Regions from separate parts of the Halalkalibacterium halodurans genome, predicted to be linked through region 1. Evidence: a T-box and tRNA genes for the amino acid it is inferred to sense, from the RefSeq annotation. Region 1 holds a T-box; the other holds one or more tRNA genes.
The links. The T-box of region 1 lies ahead of glyQ (glycine--tRNA ligase subunit alpha). A T-box ahead of a tRNA ligase gene usually reads a tRNA of that ligase, here a tRNA-Gly.

Region 1 (9,900 bases):
AGAAGCCGTATAGTAACTTTCCCTTTTGAAAAATTGGCGACTCAGGACTATTTAAATACTTTGGTTTGTCGTCTCCGAGCGTTCGTCCCCCAAACGCTACAATCTTTCCTTTTCCATTTCGAATCGGAAAGATCACTCGGTTACGAAAGCGATCATATCGTTTTCCGTCAGATTCCCGTTCAACGAGAAGGCCGCTTTCACCAGCTTTTTTTAAGTCCACGTCACGCTTTGCTAATACGTTGGTTAGTGCGTCCCAATGCGGGGGAGCAAACCCGATCTGAAAGTGTTCAATTTGCTCTTTTGTAAACCCGCGCCTTTCTAAATACGTGCGACCCGCCTTTCCTTCCTCCGTCAGCATGAGCACATGATGAAAAAACTTGGCAGCAAACTCTTGAATCGAAATCAGCAATTCCTCATCACGATTCTGTTTTACACTTGGAGACACCCTTTCAGGCAATACAACATTCGCACGCTTAGCTAGTGTTTCTACCGCCTCTACGAACGTGAACCCTTCAATTTGTTCGAGAAAAGTAAACGCATTCCCCCCCGCTCCACAGCCAAAACAGTGGTACAGCTGCTTATCTGGAGAAACGGAGAAAGACGGTGTATTTTCCCCATGAAACGGGCAAAGTCCGATATAATTTCGCCCCTGTTTCTTAAGTTGTACATATTCGCCTATGACATCAAGAATGTCTACACTCCGCCTAATTTCCTCTATGGTTTCTTGGGGAATTCGTTGATTCATCAGTCATCACCAAGCCTAACTTGTTCCTAACGAGTGTTATCATTCGAGTTTTTTTGCTAAATTCCTGCTCGATTCGATAAAATCTTCTCAAACTGCTGAATAAACCTTTCTCGATCCCCCTTCAAGTACGCTCGTGGTCCTTTTGTTTTCTTTCCTGCCCTTCGATCCTTTTGTGATTGATGACGCTGGGCTAAAAGCGAGTCAATAATCGTATGGTCAAACATTTGACCCCGAGGCGAGATAACCGTTGCCCCTTTTGTCAGTAGTAAGGAGGCGAGCCCATAATCATGTGTGACACAAACATCTTTCTTTTTAATATGGTTAGCAATGTATAAGTCCACTGCCTCTCGCTCCGCATCGACCATCACCACCTTCGAAGTTGGACCAACGGTCATATTGTGAGCATACGATGAAACAAAAGTAACCTTGACCTTATACGATTCAGCCACTAATTCAATTTCGTCTTTTACTGGACAAGAGTCTGCATCGACAAAAACTTCAAAGATTTGCGTAGAATCCTCATTTTTCATACATTCCTTATTCTACAACGCATGAATGATTCCTGCTAGCAAATAAAACCGGCGAAGTTTGTCGAAAATATAACAGTTGCCTCACTATCTTTTCCAAAATTAAAAATAAAAGTCTTGACATTTCCAATTTATTTGTTCTCTCTTCGATTTATTCCTTAATATCAGCCTCTGTATACATGTAAAATCACAATTTTTTATTATACTTGTTTTTTATAAAAATGACCAGTGTGGCGATCGAAAAAATCACTCGAAAAAGGAAAGAGGTACAATCCCCTTTCCCGTTTCAAAAGAGACAAAAACCTGCTTCGTTATTTTTGGAACATGCTTGAAATCAAATTAGCTGTTTCTTCAACTGCTTTGTTCGACACATCGATAACTGGGCAACCAATTCGTTTCATAATTCCTTCTGCGTAAGCAAGTTCTTCTTTGATCCGATCAATGTTCGCATAGTTGGCTTGCGATTTTAATCCTAACGTTTTTAACCGTTCCGCTCGAATACCATTGAGTTGCTCTGGACTAATTTTTAATCCGATGACTTTTTTCGGCGAAAGCTTAAATAGCTCCTCAGGAGGCTCTACTTCAGGAACTAATGGCACATTCGCCACTTTCAAACGCTTGTGGGCTAAATATTGGGACAACGGGGTTTTTGATGTGCGCGAAACGCCAATTAATACAAGGTCAGCGCGGACAATTCCCCTAGGATCTCGTCCGTCATCGTATTTCACAGCGAACTCAATCGCCTCCACTTTTCGGAAATAATCTTCATCCAATCGGTAGACGATCCCTGGTTCATATCTTGGCTCTTCCTTCGTCAGGCTGCTAATTTTCTCAAGCATAGGTCCGATAATATCGACTGTCTCGACCTTTGCTTCCGTCGCTTTCTCAAGCAGATACGTCCGAATACCAGGGACTACTAATGTAAAGGCAATGATGGCATCCGCTTGTTTGGCAAGCTGGATAACTTCATCGACCGTCTCCTTATCCTCTACATATGGAATTCGCCGCACTTCAATACCTGCACCGCTAAATTGACTAGCAGCCGCTTTTACAACTAACTCTGCTGTTTCGCCTACCGAGTCTGATACAACATAGACTACAGGGCGCTGTTTACCTAGTTCCATCACGACCTCCTTGTCTCCCAGGGCTATATGATTTCATCGTTTGACAAATCAACGAGAAGGGAGGTGATGTTCGTTTTTGTTACTCGACCGACCACTTCAAAACCTGACCCCCGTTCGACTTCCCGTACGACCGGAATCCCGTCAATTTGTTTATCAATAAGCTTCTTAGCCACTTCAATGATAAAATCGTCTTTTTTGCAAATGGTTATGTTCGGCATTCGCGTCATAATGATACTTACTGGAATGGTCTCAAGTGATTGCTTTCCTAGACTTGCTCTGAGCAAATCTTTTCGGGAGAGTACGCCGACAAGTGTTGAATGCTTGTCCACGACAAAGAGCGTCCCCACATCTTCAAGAAACATGGTGCAGATCGCATCATAAACGGATGATGAGTCTTGGACAACGACAGGTCTTGATTGATAGTCCTGCACCTGAATGTTTCTCACTTTGTCTGTTAACAACTGTGAGCCTGTTTTCCCAGTATAGAAGTAACCGACTCTCGGGCGAGCATCAAGGAAACCGGCCATTGTCAAGATCGCCAAGTCAGGGCGAAGCGTCGCCCTTGTTAACGATAGACGTTCGGCAATTTGTTCTCCCGTAATGGGGCCATTTTCTTTTACGATAGCTAAGATGTGTTCTTGACGATTCGTTAATTCGATTGGTCTCACCGCCTTCATCACACACTTTGACCAGAACAGTTCTAAATGTGTTATACATTAACTTTATTATTATATACGATTTATCATCGGTTGGCATCGAAAAAAGCTTATTTAAACACTATTTCTTGAAAGTTAGCGTAAGAGCCAATCACACCGGCAAAAGCATGCATTAAGGCTAACCGATTTTCCTTTATTACCTGCTCATCAACCATCACCATCACGTGCTCAAAGTATTGGTGAATCGGCTCAATCGTCTGTTCAAGCGCAGCATAAGCTGCAGAGACATCCCCACTTGCTAAAGCCCCTTGGACAAGATCTTTTGTTTGCACATAGGCCTCATACAATACCCGCTCCTCTTCTTTTTCAAACAGGTCCGGATTGATAGCCACATTTTTTTCTGCTTTACCTGCGATGTTCGTGACACGGCTAAGGCCTTCCACAAGCTCTTTAAACTCAGGCGTATTTACTTTACTGACCAATAGCTTCGCTTTCTTGAAAACAACTGGAACATTGGAAATTCCTGAGGCTAGTACAGCATCTGTTAAGTCGTACCGAACTCCCTCGTCTTGTAATTTTGTTTTCACACGCAGGGCAAAAAATTCACGTAATTGCTTCACAACTTCGCTTTCAGGTACAGTTAACAGCTCTTTTTCCTGTAACTGCTCAACTGTCTCAAGCAAAAGCTCATCCACATCTAAATCCAACTCATGATCTAGTAAAATTTGAACAACACCAGCTGCTTGGCGCCGTAAAGCATAAGGATCTTGAGAGCCAGTAGGAATTAAACCAATTCCGAAACATGCTGCAATCGTATCGAGCTTATCCGCTAAGCTTACCACCGTTCCCTGGACACTGCTCGGTGATTGATCTCCTGCAAATCGCGGCAAATAATGCTCAACGATCCCTTTTGCTACTTCTGGTGGTTCACCGGCAATCTCTGCATAGACTTCGCCCATTCGTCCTTGTAATTCAGGGAATTCACCGACCATTTGTGTCACAAGGTCAAACTTGCAAATTTCTGCTACTCGGTTGATCGCTTGTAAAGTTTGACTCGTTACACCCAGCTTCTCCGCAATCGAAGCGGCAAGCACCTTAACCCGTTTTACTTTATCACCTATCGAGCCTAACTCTTCATGATAGACGATTTGATCGAGTCGCTTGTTTGCTTCGTCGATGTTTAATTTTTGGTCTTCTCCATAGAAAAATGCTGCATCTGATAGGCGAGCCCGTAGCACTTTTTCGTTTCCTTTTACGACATTTTCAAGGTGTCGGTGATCCCCGTTTCGTATCGTCACAAAATATGGAAGCAGTTCACCGGCTTGATTTTTCACCGGAAAGTAGCGTTGGTGTTCACGCATCGATGTAATGAGTACTTCGTTTGGTAAAGATAAAAATGCCTCGTCAAAGCGCCCAAATAAGGCGGTTGGGTACTCCACTAGGTTCGTTACCTCATCGAGTAAATCCTCATCAATTGGAATTACCCAATCCTTTTCTTCCATTATCGATTGAATTTGATGACGAATCGCTTTTTTTCGCTCCTCACTATCAGCCATAACGTATTGCTGTAGGAGCTTTTCCTTATATAAAGTTGGCTCATCGATCGTGACATTTTCTCCTAAAAATCGATGCCCAGCGGTCTCTAGACCAGCAGCTACACCCGTTATTTCAAAAGGAATAACTTCCTGTCCGTATAATGCAACAAGCCATTGAATTGGACGGGCATATCGCAAGCTGTATGTATGCCAGCGCATATTTTTAGGAAAGTGTAAGCTTGTAATAAGCTCCTTTAGTTCTGGAAGCAGAGAAGCAGTCTCTTGACCAGCGACAAATTTTTTCGCAAAAATATATTCCGTCCCTTTCACTTCTTGTATATATAAATCATCAACAGAGACTCCTTGGCCTCGAGCAAATCCTTGAGCGGCTTTTGTCCAGTTTCCACTTTCGTCCAAGGCGATTTTTTTGGCTGGTCCACGGCTTTCTTCTTCTACATCTGCTTGTTTCTCAGCCAAACCAATAACAAGAACCGCTAACCTGCGGGGCGTGGAAAATGAGGATATTTGTTCAAATGAAATCCGCTGCTCCTTTAAAAACGACTCCACTTTATCCGCTAGTTGCTTCTCTCCATCTGAAACAAAGCGAGCAGGTAATTCTTCCAGTCCGATTTCTAACAGAAAATCACGCTTGCTCATGATCGGCCTCCTTGTTTTTCAGCATAGGAAATCCTAGCTTTTCTCGTTCTTCGTAATATTTCTTTGCACACTTACGCGCTAAATTTCGCACACGCCCGATGTAGCCTGTCCGTTCGGTAACAGAAATTGCACCACGGGCATCAAGAAGATTGAAGGTATGCGAGCATTTTAAGACGTAGTCGTATGCCGGAAATACGAGATTCTCCTCAAGGGCACGATCCGCTTCTTTCTCATACGTACTAAACAGCTCAAACAGCATCGCGGAATCTGATACCTCAAACGTATATTTAGAGTGCTCGTACTCTGGCTGAGTAAAAATATCGCCATACGTGAAACCTTCTACCCACTCAAGGTCAAAAACGTTTTCCTTGTCTTGAATATAGGAAGCTAACCTCTCCAAACCGTACGTAATTTCAGCCGAAACAGGATTCGCCTCAAGACCTCCCACTTGTTGAAAATACGTAAATTGAGTAATTTCCATACCGTCAAGCCACACTTCCCAGCCGAGACCAGCACATCCGAGGGATGGATTCTCCCAGTTGTCTTCTACAAAGCGGATATCATGCTCAAGTGGATTAATTCCAAGTGCCCGCAAACTGTCAAGATAAAGCTCCTGAATATTCGTTGGCGATGGCTTCATGATCACTTGAAATTGATGGTGTTGATACAATCGGTTTGGGTTTTCACCATACCGTCCGTCTGCTGGACGACGGGATGGTTCCACATAGGCGACGTTCCAAGGCTCGGGTCCAATCGTTCTGAGCATCGTGTATGGACTCATCGTACCTGCCCCTTTTTCCGTATCATACGCCTGCAACAAAATACAGTTTTGTTTTGACCAGTACTCTTGCAGCGTTAAAATCATTGTCTGCACATTCATCTGTTCAAGCTCCTCCTTTTCATATAGACCACCGTTCGAAATCGGCGCGTCAAACCTTTAGTGAAAGCCGTTGCCTTTCTTTCCTCCTGAACAAAAGTTTCACTTAAAGTACAAAAAACTCCCGCCTCTATGCCGAACGGACGGCATAGGGACGAGAGTTAACCCGCGGTTCCACCCTATTTGCCTATGATGACACCATAGGCCACTTTCTTTTCATCGTTCATGCTCAAGAGTGCCTTCCTTGATGTTTACATCCCTAGCTCTCACCATCCTAGGTTCGCTTTTATGTAAAAGGAATCAAGTACTGTTCTCCGTCATAGCATTGAAATATAACATTTTGGTACTTTGAATCATACTTAACTTTTTCTGTTCTGTCAATCCGTAGATTGGTCGTGAAAGCCCATTGATTCCAACTGGTCTAAAAATCGTCTCGATTTTAAGTGTAAGCCTGAATATTCATCGTAATATTGATGGATGATGGTTTTGAGAGTCGCCTTCGTTTCCGGCTTCAACGAGATGGTTCCAAGCCGCTGCAAATCGAAATGATAAAACAAACGTAGTAGCTTGGCTACTTGAGCTGTAATTTTATACGCATGTGGGTCTTTCTCAATACATCGTTTACACAAAAAGCCCGCTTCTTTTATGGAGAAACCTACTGGAACATCCGTCGATCCACATGACACACATTGATCCAGCTCTGGCTTTATGCCAGCGACTGTGAACATTTTCACTTCAAAAATTCGCGTTAATACGTCTGGATCCATCCCTTCGTTCATATAATGAATCGTCTGATACAACAACTCAAATAAGTAAGGGTTTCTCTTTTCATCTTCGGTTAATTTGTTTGTTAGATCCGTAACATAAGAGACGTAGGAGGCTCGAAACAGATCATTTCGAACCTCCCGAAAAGATTGTATAATTTCACCTTGCGTTAATGTTCCAAGTCCTGCATTTTTTTGAAACATCATCATGCCATACGTAAATAATTGAGTGACTGCGGTTAGCCGGCTTTTCGGACGTTTGGCCCCTCGAGCCATTAAAGCAATTTTTCCATATTCTCTCGTAAACACGGTGACAATTTTGTTGGATTCACCATAATCAACCGTGCGAATGACGATGCCTTCTGCTTTGTGAAACATGTTCTTCACCACTTTAACACGATCAACTAACAACGTTAATGAGTAGGACTATCTTGTTCCTCTATTACAAGTTCAAGGTCTTCCATTTGACTTTGCTGATCTGATGCACGCTCTATTTCCTTGATCAAAAGATACGTATCCACATTACCAGTCTTCTCAAATACTTTCCAAGATAAATCGAGCACTTCAGATTCCACCTTCCTATAGAAAGACTTAAACGTTCTAAGCATAGATTGACCCGCTTTAACAAAAAGATAAGATGGAATATTTACTAGTTGAATCACCTTGACTTTTTTGTTTTGTCATATATTTCTTCTTATTCTATATCTTAAACGTTTCTAGCAAAAAAAACAATGGCTGTTCCCCCAGCCATTGTAAAGAGTGTGTGACATTTTCTTGCACGTTGCAATCATACATTAATATTCGTCTTCGCGAAAACCGTAGTCACGAAGATGCTGCGGTTTATTACGCCAATCTTTTTGCACTTTTACCCAAAGTTCGAGAAATACTTTGGATCCGAGTAATGCCTCAATATCCGCACGTGCTTGCTGTCCGACTTCCTTCAGCATCTTTCCTTGTTTTCCAATAATGATTCCTTTTTGAGAAGAACGTTCCACAACGATCGTTGCCCCGATATAGACCGTATCTTGATGCTGTCGCCGTTTGATTTGTTCAATGACAACAGCGATGGAATGGGGAATCTCTTCTCGTGTAAGGTGAAGCACTTTCTCACGAATTAACTCAGCAATGACGAAGCGTTCCGGATGATCTGTTACTTGATCACTCGGATAATATTGCGGTCCTTCACTTAAATGCTTAGTGATTTCTGACAGTAAAGTTGGCACATTATTTCCTTGTAATGCCGAGACCGGCACGACCTCTTCAAATTCATGCTTATGACGATAGGTTTCAATTAAGCTCAGCAAATCATCTGGATGAACTTTATCAATTTTATTGATCACAAGAATGACTGGGGTTTTCGCTTCTTTTAACCGTTCAATGATAAATTCCTCACCTGGACCGAATGCCTCTGCCCCATCAACCACGTACAAAATAAGATCCACTTCTTTAAGCGTGTTTTGTGCAACCTTCATCATAAAATCGCCCAATTTATGCTTTGGTTTATGAATCCCTGGTGTATCAATAAACACAATTTGCGAGTCTTCTGACGTATAAACGCCCTGGATTTTATTGCGGGTCGTTTGCGGCTTGTCTGACATGATCGCAATTTTTTGACCGATTACATGATTTAACAGTGTAGACTTTCCAACATTTGGGCGGCCGATGATGGAAACAAAGCCTGATTTGAATCCTTCTTTCTGATTAATCATTCATATCCTCCGCAGTAAAGGCTCCTGGCAATAGTTCAGAAACCGTTATTTCTTGAATGTCCCCTTGTAAATTTCCTAAGTAAACTTTTGTATCAGCAGGACATAGCTCAGCCATGACTTGACGACAGGCTCCACAAGGAGGAACGGGTCGTTTCGTATCGGCAACAACTGCAATTGCCACCACATCTCGACGTCCTTCAGAGTAAGCTTTAAACAGCGCTGTTCGTTCAGCACAGTTCGTCAAACCATAGGATGCATTTTCGATGTTTGCCCCGCGAATAACGGAGCCGTCCTTCATGAGTAGGGCTGCTCCTACTTGAAAGCGGGAATAAGGAACATACGCTCCTTCTCTCGCTTGAATGGCTTCTTTAATTAACATTTGTCGATCCATTATGATTCATCTCCTCTTTTTGATCGCACCCGAACCATCATTTTCTTTTCATCATAATACGTTTCGAGATGCTCTCGTTCCAACATTTCCTCGGGATCTGGCGGCACAACCACACCACCAGAGATAATAAACTTTAATCCTTGCTCGACCGTCATGTTTAAATGAATGACATCCTCTTTCGGAATGAGGACAAGCCATCCAGAAGTTGGATTAGGGGTCGTCGGTAAAAACACATTGATGCAATCTTTTGACGTTACTCGTTGCACTTCGCCTTTTGATTCTCCTGTTTGAAAGCCTACGGTATACAGACCTTTTCGCGGATATTCAACAAGCACTACATTTTGAAACGATGTCCGTTCCTGTGCAAACGCATGAATGATTTGCTCTACTGAAGTATAGATCGAGTTTGCGATTGGAATTTTTCGAAACGCTTGATCAATCCGACTAAAGGTTCGATGTCCTTGTCCACGTAGCCGCATTGAACCGATCCACGCAATCAGCATAATCGTTAAAATAAATCCGATGCCCAACAGCCGTTCAGAAAATGGAGTATAGACACCCAAAAAATAGATTCGACCTTCTTCTACCGTGATAATATTTAACCCACGAAGCACATCGGTTATGAATGATCCTAGGAAAGAATCAATCAATCCAAATAAAAACACGATCACGTAAATTGTTGCAATGGCAGGTAGAAGGAAGATAACCCCTGCGATGATGTTTTTTTGAAACCTTTTCCACATTTTGTTCAAAGGCCCCTCTCAACCAATCTTTCCGTTACATCATGAAAACCATTTTTCCAAAAGTGGCGGAATGAAAATGATCAATCCGATAATGATAGCAAATATACTATATACAAACACTGCGGCTGCTGCAATATCCTTCGCTCGCTTAGCATACGGGTGGTATTCATCC
Region 2 (9,900 bases), 1.7 Mb from region 1:
AGCATTTCCATGAGCGAGTTCATGGAGTTTGCCGTGAACATCCCGGAACAGGAACCACAGGTTGGACAGGCTGTTTGCTCAATTTCGAGCAACTCTTCCCTTGTCATTTTTCCTGACGAAAATGCGCCTACTCCTTCAAAGACAGAAGCTAACGATAGGTTCTTTCCGTCTTTTGTACGCCCTGCTTCCATTGGTCCACCTGATACGAAGACAGATGGGACATTGGTTCGAACCGATGCCATCAGCATACCTGGCGTAATTTTATCACAGTTTGGAATGAAGAAGACTCCATCAAACCAGTGTGCATTAATAACGGTTTCTGCCGCATCACATATGATTTCACGGCTTGGAAGGGAGTACCGCATTCCGATATGACCCATGGCAATTCCATCATCAACGCCAATCGTGTTGAACTCAAAAGGAATTCCTCCGGCTTCTCGGATCGCTTCCTTCGCGACTTCAGCAAACTTGTTTAAGTGCATATGACCTGGAATAATATCAATGTAAGAGTTACAGACCCCGATAAACGGTTTATCCATCTCCTCTTCTTTGACCCCTGCGGCACGAAGCAGACTTCGATGGGGGGCTCGGTCTATGCCTTTTTTTATCATGTCACTTCTCATTTTAATCGCTCCCACTGTTGCTTCGTTATCTTCTCTAAGCTCTGCTCTCTCTCCACTTTAAAGCGTTACGCTTTATTCTATGTTTTGTGAAAACGAAATAGTCAAAAAATATCCTCTATATACGGACATTTGTTTATCTCGTTTCTGTCTTTTGCTGAATATAATACGCCTATCTGCCGCTTCGGTCAACCACTTTTACAAAAATAATTTGACTATTTCGATTAGTCAGCCCCCTTGACAACGCTTACATACGCATGGATTCAAGCATCAATGGAACAACTCTTTTTTGCTATTTTTTCAAAACATAAAATAAAAAAAACTGGGCAAACTAGTCGTGGTGATGTAAAATGTGGAAACTCTCTTGGACAACTTATCGCTCAAAAAATTTTCCATTCCCTCTCCCTATCGTCCGGCTAAGGCAAACAAAGGTTGGCTCTTTAGTGCTGGTCGAAAATGGACGGATGAAGTGTAAAACTGAGGAAGAATCAGACTTTTATGAGCTTCTTATTCAAGAAAACTTGTACCCTACCTTGAATTATCATGTCGGAAGCATTCCCGTTCACTTCGCCCTCGTTCCTTTTAAGCTTGCGCTCATTGAACGTCATTCCCATATGAACGAAAAGCGATTAATGAAACGGTTAAAAAAGAGAAAGTGGGATGTGTTATTTTTTAGTCGAGAGCGCCTCGCCACAGAGCATGGGCGGCGCCTATTAGTAAACGACATTTATCATCTCCTTTCCCAAAAACCTTCTTTCTCACTGTTTGAAACGAAAAAAGGCCTCTCCCATTAATGGACAGGCCTATTTTCGTTTCACTTGTCATACCGCCGCATCGTACCACGATTTCACTAGACGAACAGAGGAAGCACATACTCTGTGCCATGCCACGTATTGGAGTTGGGATTCTACGTTTCATCTGAACTTTGGTAAATGACGATCGTTTTTCACTAACGACTGTTTTAATGTATGTACTGCTTCTAAAGCGACTGTTGCAAAGGTACAATTGGCGCCCAACTGCTACGATTTGCTATGTTTAAGATACTGGGCATATGTAGCTAAACTAATGATTCTCCATTTTTTAATGTGAAAGTGTCTGAGAATTCTTTTACTAACATAAAATACTCTTCCATCTATACTTGGGATGATCACGATGTGGTACTTTTAAATTCCATCTTGTATGTAATAAATTTTGTCACTTATAAGTAAGATCTCCTTTCGTTACCGAAATTGGTCTGGCCACCAAGTTCTTTTCTAACGATAGGAGTTTTTTTTATCATAAGACCACTCTTCTAGACGTTTTATTTTCACAAGTGCAGAGTACGTAGTTTTAGATCTATATTAAAAACAAACCAGTTCTCCAATAATGAGAACCGGTTAGCTTTACTATTGAATTTTAATTTCCCCTTGCTGTGTTCCAAAAAACCCGGTTTGTACGTTCAACAAAATATCATCGCTATCAAGCACGTCTTGCGGAACATCAAATACCACTTTACCTGGTAGTTCCAAACCAGGATTTAGCTTAGTAAGGAAAAAGTCAGCACCTTCATTCGCGTAAAGTCCAGCAGAGGAATCAGAATCATATTCTACATCTCCGACTTTTAATTTAAAGAAAGACGAATCAACCGTAATAGAGTCGCTTCCTTCATTTTTGATTGTTACATCTACAATGAGGAAAGTTCCTTTCGCCTCTGCAGTAAGAACATCTCCAACACTACCAGCTGTGCTAGTACCATTAGCCGTGAAGACTACATCACCGACTTTTAAAGCTTCACCGAGACCAGCAATTGGGTCTTCTTCCTCTGCTGATTCTTCCTCTGTATCTTCTTCTGTGCCTTCAGCCTCTTCTGGCTCCTCAGATTCATTTTCTGATTGATCTGCAGACACTTCTTCCGCCTCTGGTTCAGGTTCTTGTGCAGTCTCTGAGGAGTCATCATCTCCTCCTGAAACAGCCGCAAAAATAACAATAACTGCGATTAACCAGACCCACCATTTTTTATAAAATGGCTTTTTCGGTTTTGTTTCGTTTGACATAATCATCCCCCTATTAAATTTTAGTAAAAACTTCACAGGAAGATTATACCCTAACGATTGATTATTTTCTACATAATTTTATATATTTTTCGTATTTTTACCTGAATGTTGTGATATTATAGTCAAAATATGAGGATAAATCTATCTTAAGCTAATTTTTATTAATAAGTCAAAAGGCATACTATTTCTCATTTACTTTCTCCGATAATCATATAACCTTTTCCTATACATTTTCTAAACAATGAGCTTAAACCACTATGCTTATCTTTCTTGATGGGTACACGGGATAAGATCGTTGTCGCGATTTCTTTAGATGTCTCAACAATCGCTTTTGGCTCCTCCAATTCAGTGTCCTCCACTAACACACAGCGATAATTTAATGCTTTCACTCCTGTTGACATTGCTCATACTCCTTGTATGTTTCAAAAGCAGTATATTCTTCAATCCTCCGTTATTATCCATCAAAAAAAGGATGCTTTCACAGTCTGTGATAGCATCCTTTATCTGTTCCATCCCTTGTTGTTACCAAAGGTTACTTTATGTAGCTAAATGGCGTCCCAGGAGAGATTCGAACTCCCGACCGACGGCTTAGAAGGCCGTTGCTCTATCCAGCTGAGCTACTGGGACTCGATGGAGCGGGTGATGAGAATCGAACTCACGACATCAGCTTGGAAGGCTGAGGTTTTACCACTAAACTACACCCGCATTAAAGTTGGCTTTCTGAACATTACTTTTTCATGCCTCTTCCTCTTCTAGCTATGCTTTGCAGCCTGATGCGTCGAGGCAACTCGGAGCTTTTTCGGCAGATGTGTCGCTCGTGGCTGAGGTTTTACCACTAAACTACACCCGCATTAAAGTTGGTTTTCTGAACATTACTTTTTCATGCCTCTTCCTCTTCTGCTATGCTTTGCAGCCTGATGCGTCGAGGCAAAATGGCTTCTAATAATACAGCGACCTCTATTATAATAGCGAAAAATAAAATGAATGTCAACTAGTTTATTCCGGAATGGGGAGAAAAAACTTCCCATTCCGGTTAACGTAGGTACGTCCGTTGAAGGTCAGTTACTTCATGGCCGTCGCGATCCAAAAATGTGAGTTCGATCTGATCGTCTCTCACATATGCAAGACAATACGTTTGTTCTTTCCTGTTTCTCGGCAATCGAAGGCTTCCCGGATTCACAAAAACAATACCGTTTTCTTGGAAGCTTGTGGCCACATGGGAGTGACCGAAGCAAACAAGTTGTGCCCCTACCTCTTCTGCACGATACGTAAGGGAGACGTAACTCATTTTTACGTTGTATAAATGGCCATGTGTCACATAAACGTTAAAATCACCTACTGTTTTTATAAAGTCCTCAGGAAAATCAACACCAAAATCACAATTCCCTCGAACGATATTCATGCCTTCAAGGGCGCGATCGTCTCGGGGTAGTTCAGAATCGCCACAATGGATGATGGCATCCACTTCCTGGCGATGCTTGTCCGCAACCGCCTTTAGTTCATCGCTCCAGCCATGACTATCGCTAAGAATTAACAGTTTCATCTGGATCACACCCTTTTTGTTCCCCAATTAATCAAGCCACTTATCCAACTGCTTTAACGCGTGGTATCGGTGACTTAGCTTGTTTTTCTCTTCCTGCGTCAATTCTGCCATCGTTTTGTCATGGGACGGTACATAAAAAATTGGATCGTACCCAAAGCCACCCGTTCCTTTTGGCTCTGTTGTGATATACCCTTCACACGTTCCTTCAAACACGATTGTCTCTGCCTGCGGGCGGGCGAGCGCGATGGAGCAATGGAAGCGTGCAGTTCGCGCTTTCCACGGGATGTCTTGTAATTCGCGAAGGACTTTTTCGATGTTTTTTTGATCATCCTTTTCTTCCCCTGCATACCGAGCAGAGAAAATGCCCGGACGTCCGTCCAAGGCGTCGATGATTAATCCTGAATCGTCAGCAAGTACAGGCCGTTGAAAACGCTCGGCGATCGCCTCTGCCTTGATTGTCGCATTTTCATTAAATGTGCTTCCCGTTTCTTCGATGTCTTCAATTGCTGGGTAATCGAGAAGTGATTTGACCGAAAACCCTCTCTTACCTAAAATGGCTTCGAACTCTGCTACCTTGCCCTTATTTTTTGTTGCAACGATCCATTCTTTCATGCTTCCGATTGTTCCTTCTTTTTTTGCTTCGCTTCATCCACACGATTGGCAATCGCTCCTAATGCATTCCGTTGTTCCTCGATTAATTGCTTAATCCCTTTATCGGCCAAGGCTAAAATCGTAAGCAACTGATTGTGAGAGAAGGTCGCCTCTTCCCCCGTTCCTTGAAGTTCTACATACTCACCTTTCCCTGTCATGACAACGTTCATATCCACTTCTGCCTGTGCATCTTCAGCGTAGCATAAATCAAGGATCGCTCCAAGCTTCGGATCAATCCCAACAGAAACTGCTGCTAGAAAGTCATCAATTGGCCATTCTTGGATCGCTCCATTCGCCAATGCTTTTTCCATCGCAAGCGAAAGCGCGACAAAGGCGCCTGTAATCGACGTCGTCCGCGTCCCCCCATCTGCCTGGATCACATCACAGTCAATCCACACGGTCCGTTCACCGATTTTATCTAAATCAATAATGGATCTCAGCGCTCGTCCAATTAAACGTTGAATTTCCATTGTCCGTCCGCTTACTTTTCCTCTTGTCGACTCACGCATGTTCCGTTGCTCAGTCGCACGTGGAAGCATGGAATATTCGGCGGTAATCCAACCTTTGCCTTGCCCTCGTAAAAAAGGAGGAACCCGATCCTCTAAGCTCGCCGTACAAATAACCTTCGTGTTCCCTATTGAAATTAATATGGAGCCTTCAGGATGGTGTAAGTAGTTGATTTCGATTGAAATGGGCCGCAATTCATCGGCCTTTCGTTCATCCATTCTCATGTTCTTATTCCTCCTTATCCGCGTGTCCATTCTAGTTTATGTATTCGTATAAAAGAAAAACTTAGCTCATTCATTGAGCCTTTACTCGCAAAAGTTATCGTTTTTCTGACTTCCGAAAAACGATATCCTTTCCAATCGTGCAAAAAGAAAAGGTAGCGCTTCATGCTACCTCCGTCCTTATGATTATAATAACCAAAACTCCATTTGTCCAATTCATGAAACGCCTTAAAACTTCCCAGTGTTCACTTGACTTGGCCTAGAAACAGGCTCTGCCACAAATTCACCTTGCTCATTTAAAATGTTAGTCTCTCCGTTGACTTGAATCGCTACTTTTTCCACACCGTCTTGCTCTGTAAGCGTTAAGGCTAACATGTTAATGATTTCATCCGAAACGGCAGTTGCTTGCATTTGACTTAAAAGCGCTTCGTTGAAGTTCAGGGTGACGACGCCATTTTCGTATTTCGGTTCGTCCAATAGCTCAACCCCATTGCGGAAATCGGTGACTAAAGGAGACGTCACCATCGGCCCATTTAAAAGCTCCTCCACCGCCGCCGCAAACGAATTGTCTTTCACATTGACCCGGCGAGTGACCGGGACATAGTACGTCTGATCTCCAGACTGGGCAAGAAAGTAAAGGGTGACCGCCTCGCTGTTGACGACATCAACCACATCGCCCGATTCTAAGTTAATTCCATTGGCACGGCTATAACCATCACCAATCGGTGTTCCATTAACCGGCATTTTCTCGAGCTCATGACCGTTCACTTGAAGTTTTACTTTTTCTACGTTTTCAAATTGGGTAAGCGTCCATGTAATCGATTGAAGAATTTGTTGTTCCTTCTCCCCATCGTATTCGGTAAACTCTTTCGAGAAGTCAACAACGGCTACACCGTCCTCTAAATTGACAGACATCTCCGTATCTGGAGGAAGCACCGCTTGGAACCCATTCGGTAATAAATTCGTGACAGGGCCACCCTCAACTAAATATTCAAGGGATTGTTTCAACACACCGTCGGATTTTGGCAGCGGTAACGTTTGCGGGACGACCATGCCGTTTTCATCTAGCAAATACAGCTCACGATTGACTGTTTCTTCTACGGCTGATTCTTCATCCCCTTCTTCTCCTTTCTCCTCACGCTCGCCTTCGTCCTCTGGAACCCCTTCTTCCTCTAACTCTAATGATTCGCCTTCTTCTACATAATTGACAGGCGGTGTATCCATTTCATTTAAGGCTTCGTTGGCTCCAGAAGAGCACGCCGCAAATACAGCAAGCGATGCCGCAATGATGACAAACGGCGCCCCTTTTCTTAGGATTTTGCGCATTTCCCTATTCCCTCCTCAGCATGTTTGTACTAAATGTATACGAGCCTGCCCACAAATTAGACCATCTATCTTGGAAAAGCCGTAAAAAAGGTTCTTAGTCAAATGTTGGGGTGGCATAGGAGGGCGAGCCCCTCTTATCCTACCCCGAATGTCTGATGTTTGAATTGATGATGCAAGAGAATACGGTTTCGCAAGCGATCATAACGCCGAAAACCAAAGGCATTTCTCTTAATCACCTTCGTTTGATTATTCAGTCCTTCAATAAAACCATTGTTTAAGCCAAACGCGAGGCTATTCAAGATCTCGGTCTGCCAGTTCTTCAGCGTCTGAATGGCTCGGTGGAACTCCTTTAACGGGCTCGCCTCCACTCTTCGGTAAAAGGCGTAGAGCCCTTGTTTCACCTCGCTCATTCGTCCTTCCCTTCCTTGCATCTTCGCTTCTTGATACCACTGACGAAAATGTTCTTTTAGCTCATACGCTTCCCTTAAATCAGGGGATAGCTCTAAGTACCGCTCCACCTTCTTCTTTTGCTTATCATCCAGTCCTTCTCTCTCTTTCTGAAACAGATGTTTGATCCGTTTACATCGTTTTCGATGATACGGATGGAACGCTTTTTGCACTCGGCGGCGAACCCCTTCCAGAGCCCAGTAGATGTAACGACAGAAATGGAACGGATCCCCAATGATGAGCGGGTGGCCTAAGGCCTTTTGAACAGCCGACTTGAAGGTATAACTGAGATCCATCACGACTGTTTTCACATGATGACCCTTCTCTTGAAGATATCGTTTAAGCGTATCGGCTTTACGATCCGGTAAGATATCCAGTGGCTTCCGTGTATCTGCATCCGCAATGATCACTTGATATTTCCCCGCATTCGTATCCCCTTTGTAATCATCAATCGCAATCCGAGGAGGAAGGTGATCCACCTTCTTCACGAGGGGGGCCGCCAATTGATCAAACCGGCGCATGGCAGTTGTCACGGACGTTTGGAATTGATTCGCTGTGTCCGTAAAGTTCTTCCCTTGAATGAGCCGTAAGCGAAACGCTTGATTCCATTCCACTGTCTGACGCTGATATCGCTCTACAAAACAGGCTTTCTCCGCAAACCGCTTCCCGCATCTGCACGCGTACCGGCGCTTTCGATAGAATAGATACACCCACCGTTCAAAGAGCTTGAGATGTTGAACTTTTTGGATGCGGTAATCATGGATTCTCTCGGTTCTCTCCCCGCAGGATGGGCAACGATGAGGCGTTCGCGGCATTTCTACATGGAGCGCGATAAAGCCCTCTCGTTCCTCCATCTTTGTGACCTTCACACCTTTTAATCCGGGCAAATCCATGGTAAAATTCATCGTACACGCAGCTCCTATCCTTTCTTTGTTTCTGGACAATTCAAGGATAATGGATAAAGGAGCCTGCGTGCATTTTTTTTGCCCCTCTTTTGTGCAAAAACCCCAACATTTATTGTAGAGCCGTAAAAAAGAATTATATCGGTAAGCTAATAAAGGAATGAGCGTTCACACAAAAGAAAAAATCACACCATGGAGTAGTGTGATTTTCGTTTTCTTTCTATGACTCAAGGGTAATCGTTTCTACCCCTGGAACATTCATTTCTAACCAGACATCTGCTAATCGCTTGAAGCTTTTCGCATCACCCGTTGTGTAAAAATGATGTTCTGGTGCTTCATTACAAGTACGCAACCTCTGCTTATGATAAAGTAATCCACTTACTTCTCGCGCCGTTTCGTCCCCCGAGGAAATGATCTGAATGTCTGATCCCATCACCTCTTGGATCACAGGCTTTAATAACGGGTAGTGGGTGCAGCCTAAAATGAGCGTGTCGAACCCTTTCCCTTGTAAAGGCTTAAGGGTTTCTGAACAGGTCTCTAATGCCTCAGGACCTGAAAAAATCCCTCGTTCCACTAGAGGGACAAATGGGGGGCATGCCAAACTTTCAACCTGTACCCGATTGTTGATCTTTTTCAACGTGTGCTCATAGGCCCCGCTTTGAATCGTGCCTGTTGTCCCAATGACGGCCACATGTTCATTCTTCGTCACTTTTAGTGCGCTAATCGCTCCCGGTTGGACAACTCCGACGACAGGAATAGAGAGCTTCTCCTTCACCTCATCCAAGACGACTGCTGCAGCAGTATTACAGGCAATGACGAGCATTTTAATCTCCTGCTTCGTTAAATACTCGATCATTTGCCATGTGTAAGTCCTCACTTCATGCGGTGGACGAGGACCATACGGACAGCGCTTTGAATCCCCGATGTAAATTAGCTCTTCTTTCGGTAACTGTCTTATCAGTTCCTTAGCGACCGTTAGCCCGCCAAGGCCTGAATCTATAACCCCTATTGGTCTATCCAATCGATTTCCCTCAATTTCTTTTTTTCTCTTCCTCTTTTTTGGCCTGCATCTCGTCATACAAGACATTTAAATAGTTTTCAAACATGCTCACTTCTTCGTCTGAAAACTTTTCTAAGATATCCGTTAAATATTCTTGACGTTTACGGATCACTTCTTCAATGATTGTTTTTCCACGTTCTAATAAATGAATACGAACGACGCGCCGATCATTTTGATCTTTGACTCGCTCCACTAAATGGTTTTTCTCCATCCGATCGATCAAATCGGTTGTTGTACTGCAAGCTAAATACATTTTTTGTGACAATTCACCTATCGTCATATCCCCATGTTCATTTAACCATTGCAGCGCAACAAACTGGGGGGGCGTAATCGGGAAGTGGGATAATATTTCCCGCCCCTTCTGTTTTACGATTTCTGCCACCATTCGTAATGATTTTTCAATTTGCTCTACTTGGCGTCGCTCCACTGTGGAACCTCCTGATTAAAGTACTCTTATCCTATATTTTCGCTGTTTTTTATAGGAATTGCAAGGTTCGACACAGTTTTTTCACATGGAAAAGAGCCGACCTAACGGGCAGCCCTTTCCATTATTTCAAGTACGTTTTCTTTACAAGTTGCTCAACTTCCTC

Region 2: it encodes a tRNA-Gly, which carries the amino acid that the T-box ahead of glyQ (glycine--tRNA ligase subunit alpha) is inferred to sense. The anticodon was not compared.

What each region holds. Positions count from the first base shown of each region.
Region 1 is NZ_CP040441.1:1,533,234-1,543,133, reverse strand. Features, by position in the region: gene dnaG (DNA primase) at 1-745, opposite strand, end outside; gene FED51_RS07530 (YaiI/YqxD family protein) at 802-1,275, opposite strand; gene FED51_RS07525 (pyruvate, water dikinase regulatory protein) at 1,584-2,396, opposite strand; gene ccpN (transcriptional regulator CcpN) at 2,420-3,073, opposite strand; gene glyS (glycine--tRNA ligase subunit beta) at 3,163-5,244, opposite strand; gene glyQ (glycine--tRNA ligase subunit alpha) at 5,231-6,124, opposite strand; T-box leader at 6,269-6,451, opposite strand; gene recO (DNA repair protein RecO) at 6,499-7,263, opposite strand; gene FED51_RS07500 (YqzL family protein) at 7,299-7,448, opposite strand; gene era (GTPase Era) at 7,680-8,594, opposite strand; gene FED51_RS07490 (cytidine deaminase) at 8,587-8,985, opposite strand; gene FED51_RS07485 (DUF502 domain-containing protein) at 8,985-9,728, opposite strand; gene FED51_RS07480 (diacylglycerol kinase family protein) at 9,768-9,900, opposite strand, start outside.
Region 2 is NZ_CP040441.1:3,200,630-3,210,529, forward strand. Features, by position in the region: gene ilvD (dihydroxy-acid dehydratase) at 1-623, opposite strand, end outside; gene FED51_RS15550 (hypothetical protein) at 1,085-1,414, shown strand; gene FED51_RS15555 (DUF4352 domain-containing protein) at 2,006-2,653, opposite strand; gene FED51_RS15560 (hypothetical protein) at 2,842-3,054, opposite strand; tRNA gene FED51_RS15565 (tRNA-Arg) at 3,204-3,280, opposite strand; tRNA gene FED51_RS15570 (tRNA-Gly) at 3,285-3,358, opposite strand; gene FED51_RS15575 (metallophosphoesterase family protein) at 3,687-4,196, opposite strand; gene FED51_RS15580 (XTP/dITP diphosphatase) at 4,224-4,808, opposite strand; gene rph (ribonuclease PH) at 4,805-5,578, opposite strand; gene FED51_RS15590 (GerMN domain-containing protein) at 5,804-6,901, opposite strand; gene FED51_RS15595 (ISL3-like element IS651 family transposase) at 7,036-8,253, opposite strand; gene racE (glutamate racemase) at 8,471-9,271, opposite strand; gene FED51_RS15605 (MarR family winged helix-turn-helix transcriptional regulator) at 9,282-9,737, opposite strand; gene ptsP (phosphoenolpyruvate--protein phosphotransferase) at 9,859-9,900, opposite strand, start outside.